DNA from 2 places in the Bacillus sp. LR_5 genome. Region 2 is predicted to be linked to the other one. Evidence: riboswitches for the same ligand, from Rfam matches in the RefSeq annotation. Region 2 holds a riboswitch; the other holds the start of a gene.

The links. A riboswitch is a leader RNA that binds a small molecule or an ion and turns the genes downstream of it on or off. The one in region 2 is predicted to bind cyclic di-AMP.
Region 1: it holds a riboswitch for cyclic di-AMP, as region 2 does, so the genes downstream of both, RAC86_RS10340 (dicarboxylate/amino acid:cation symporter) here and kimA (potassium transporter KimA) in region 2, are expected to answer to the same signal.

What each region holds. Positions count from the first base shown of each region.
Region 1 covers NZ_JAVAXX010000035.1:8,237-10,439, reverse strand. Annotated here, with positions in the region: gene RAC86_RS10345 (AI-2E family transporter) at 1-680, shown strand, start outside; cyclic di-AMP (ydaO/yuaA leader) riboswitch at 729-859, shown strand; gene RAC86_RS10340 (dicarboxylate/amino acid:cation symporter) at 933-2,171, shown strand.
Region 2 covers NZ_JAVAXX010000009.1:49,746-51,948, forward strand. Annotated here, with positions in the region: gene RAC86_RS03785 (cellulose biosynthesis cyclic di-GMP-binding regulatory protein BcsB) at 1-390, shown strand, start outside; cyclic di-AMP (ydaO/yuaA leader) riboswitch at 526-669, shown strand; gene kimA (potassium transporter KimA) at 862-2,203, shown strand, end outside.

The DNA of each region.
Region 1 (2,203 bases), on a different contig from region 2:
TTAATGTCAGTTCATATGTCAAAGAGGGTTTCAATGTGGTGTATACGTATCTGGCCGATATCAGCACATTCGGCTTGCAGATCGTAATGGCGCTCATTCTCAGCATGTTTTTCTTATTTGAGAAAAAACGGCTTTCTGAATTCATGGCGAAATTTAAAACGAGCAAACTGGCGGTCTTTTATGAGGAAATTGCTTTTTTCGGAAGCAAATTTGCAAGAACGTTCGGCAAGGTGCTTGAGGCTCAATTCATCATTGCGCTCGTCAACTGTATTCTGACGTTTATCGCGCTTTGGATTATGCATTTCCCGCAGCTGTTTGGGCTTTCTATTATGGTGTTCTTCCTTGGATTGATCCCTGTAGCAGGCGTCGTCATTTCTCTGATCCCGCTCAGTATTATCGCTTACAGCACTGGCGGCGGAATGTATGTGCTCTACATTGTGCTTGTCATATTCGCCATACATGCGATCGAAACGTATTTCTTAAATCCGAAGCTGATGTCTGCGAAAACGGAGCTGCCGATCTTTTTCACCTTCACAGTACTCATTTTCTCTGAGCACTTTTTCGGCATTTGGGGTCTAATTATCGGGATTCCGATCTTTGTGTTTCTCCTAGATATTCTTGATGTCACCAACAAGGAAGAAGGACCCAAAAGATTCCAAGAGAAAAGTAACAAAAAATAGTTTACAAAATTGGATCTTTTCTGTATAAATAAACTAAATCATACAATAGTAAGCCACACGCTTAATCCTTTTATAAGGAGTGGGGGACCCAATCTTTTGGGGTTAATTTTTCATCTGAAAAACGGACATCTCTTCGTCCGAACCCGTCAGCTAACCTCATCAGCGTGAAGAGAGAGTCCTGTGGTTTGAAGTTACAGCCAAAGCCCACGGGAGTCTCTCGCGGGCTTTTTTTCAAAAAAGGGAGGAATGCGGATGAAACTGGCTACAAAGATAATCATTGCATTGGTGCTAGGTGCGGTGACGGGGATTATTCTTAACGTAACATCACCTGAATTATTTGAAAATTTAAATAAGTTTGTATTCGGGCCGCTGGGCACTATCTTTTTAAACCTCATTAAAATGCTTGTCGTTCCGATTGTCTTTTTCTCATTGACACTCGGAGTAGCCGGGCTGGGCGATCCTAAGAAGCTTGGCAGAATCGGTGTAAAGGCGATTTCTTATTTTCTTGTCACGACAGCAGTGGCGATTACCATTGCCATCATTTTAGCTCTTGTCATCAAACCGGGAGAGTTTGGAACGTATGATACATCGTCTGCCGAATTCACTGCTGAAAAAGCGCCAAGTATTGCGGACACCCTGTTAAACATTATTCCGACCAACCCTGTGCAAGCGATGACGGAAGGAAATATGCTGCAAATTATCGCTTTTGCCATTTTTGTCGGGCTTGGGATTACAATGCTAGGAAAAAAAGCGGATATGCTTCTCAAAGTTGTTGAACAAGGAAATGAATTGATGATGTACCTGGTGAATCTTGTAATGAAGTTCGCTCCGTATGGTACATTCGGTCTGATTGCGACAGCTATCGGAAGCCAAGGGTTCAGCGCAATGAAAGCGATGGGCTTGTACATGATTGTGGTAACCCTTGCATTACTGATACATGCAGTCGTTACCTACGGATCTACGGTTGCGCTTATAGCCAGAAGAAATCCGATTACGTTCTTTAAAAATTTCTCAGAGGTAATGGTCGTTGCATTCAGTACTTCCAGCAGCAATGCGACCCTGCCGGTATCCATGGATGTGGCCCAGAAAAAATTAAAAGTGCCTGAGCCGATCAGCAGCTTCGTCCAGCCGCTCGGTGCTACAATTAATATGGACGGAACAGCCATCATGCAAGGGGTAGCCACTGTCTTCATTGCGCAGGTATTCGGGCATGATCTGACATTCACTCAGCTGCTGATGGTGATACTGACGGCAGTGTTAGCAAGTGTCGGCACCGCTGGTGTTCCTGGAGTCGGCTTGATTATGCTCGCCATGGTGCTTCAATCTGTCGGCCTGCCTGTCGAGGGAATCGGATTAATTCTTGGAATTGACCGTCTGCTTGATATGCTCCGTACAGTGGTGAACACAACAGGAGACGCGGCCTGCGCCGTCATTATTACAGAAACAGAAAAGAACAAACAGCCTGAGCAAACGCCGACTCTATCGGTTTAACCAAACATTTGGAAGCAACAAATGCTATAATA
Region 2 (2,203 bases):
GGATCGTTTGATGTATCTGGTTTCGAGATGCTGAATGAGACGACAAAACAAGTGGTATTTACCCAAGCATCGGTTTGGGATTCACGCTATACAATGGCTGTCTTTGCACCGTCAAAAGGAGATGGCGCGGCTGTCACAAAAGAGATCATCAGTTATCTGAACAGCAACGATGAGTCGGCAACCGTCCTTAATGAAACAAACAGCCAGCAGGTGTTTACAAACCACCAGCAGCTCAAATCGGAAACAAACAGTTCCGATGCAGAACAACCAACACAGGATCATAGCCAGAAATGGATGTATATTGGTGTGCTGGCACTCATTATGGTGGTTGCGGCAGTGTTCATTTGGATTGCCGTAAGACGCAGAAAAAGAAAGACAGATACAGAATAAAACAGAGGCGATTTTAGCCTCTGTTTTTTTATTTTTGGTAAGTAAATTCCATTTGTGGAACCTGTCATTTTATTTTTTTCTCTCAGCCAATAAGCCTCTTTACAACGTGCGGGAACGGGAGTATGATCTCTTTTAGAAAACAAATCGCTTAATCTGAAATCAGAGCGGGGGACCCAATAGAACGGCTTTTTGCCGTTGGGGTGAATCCTTTTTAGGTAGGGCTAACTCTCATATGCCCGAATCCGTCAGCTAACCTCGTAAGCGTTCGTGAGAGGAGATGAATGAAACCTGTGTTCGATGTTATGGCACAGGGGCATCCGTTTGCCTCTGTGTTTTTTATTGTTCATTTTTGAATGCAAATCGCATACAGAGACATCATAGCAGAAAGGACTATCATCAACATGTGAGAGCAAGACACTGATGTTTTATTGTTTTAATTGAAAAATGAGAAATTAAAAGGGGAAGACATCGATGTATCATTCAATCAAACGTTTTTTGATTGGGAAACCACTAAAATCCCAAGCAGCTGGAGAGCAAAAACTGACGAAATTAAAAGCCTTGGCTATGCTTTCCTCAGATGCGCTGTCATCTGTCGCATATGGGACAGAACAAATTCTAATCATTTTGGCAACAATCAGTGCTGCCGCATTTTGGTACTCCATTCCGATTGCGGTGGGCGTTCTCATATTACTGCTCGCACTGATTCTTTCATACAGGCAAATTATTTACGCTTATCCGCAGGGCGGCGGGGCGTATATCGTTTCTAAAGAAAATCTCGGTGAAAAACCGGGATTGATTGCGGGCGGTTCATTGCTTGTTGATTATATTTTAACAGTAGCGGTAAGTATTTCCGCAGGCACGGACGCCATCACGTCAGCCTTTCCTGCATTGCATGATTATCATGTGCCGATCGCTATTTTTCTCGTGTTAGTGATTATGATTTTGAACCTGCGCGGTCTTTCGGAATCGGCATCCATTCTTGCCTACCCGGTTTATCTGTTTGTGGTGGCGCTTTTGGTTCTCATTGCAGTCGGGTTGTTTAAACTTATGACAGGACAAATAGACCAGCCAGCCCATCATACACCGCTCGGCACACCTGTAGCCGGCATTACGCTGTTTTTGCTGCTTAAGGCTTTTTCCTCCGGATGCTCAGCGTTGACCGGGGTTGAGGCCATTTCTAATGCGATTCCTGCATTCAAAAACCCGCCTGCGCGAAACGCGGCAAGAACGCTTGCGATGATGGGGATTTTGCTGGCGATTCTGTTTTCCGGCATCACGGTGCTCGCGTACGGGTATGGTACGGCGCCGAAGCCTGATGAAACAGTGGTTTCACAAATTGCGTCCGAAACCTTCGGGCGGAATGTGTTCTACTATGTCATCCAAGGTGTCACATCGCTTATTTTGGTTCTTGCGGCAAATACGGGATTTTCAGCCTTCCCGCAGCTTGCCTTCAACCTGGCGAGAGACCAGTATATGCCGCGAATGTTTACAGTCAGGGGCGACCGCTTAGGCTTCTCAAATGGGATTATCTTTTTAGGCTTTGCCTCCATTGTTCTCATTATCTTATTCGGAGGACAGACGGAGCACTTAATCCCGTTATATGCTGTGGGCGTATTTATTCCATTTACGCTTTCACAAACCGGCATGTGCATGAAATGGATCAAGCAAAAACCAAAAGGCTGGATCGGAAAAATGCTGATCAACTCCTGCGGCGCTCTGATATCATTTATGGTTCTATCCATTCTGTTTGTGACGAAGTTTAATGTCGTATGGCCTGTGTTAATCTTTATGCCTATCGTCGTTTTGCTGTTTT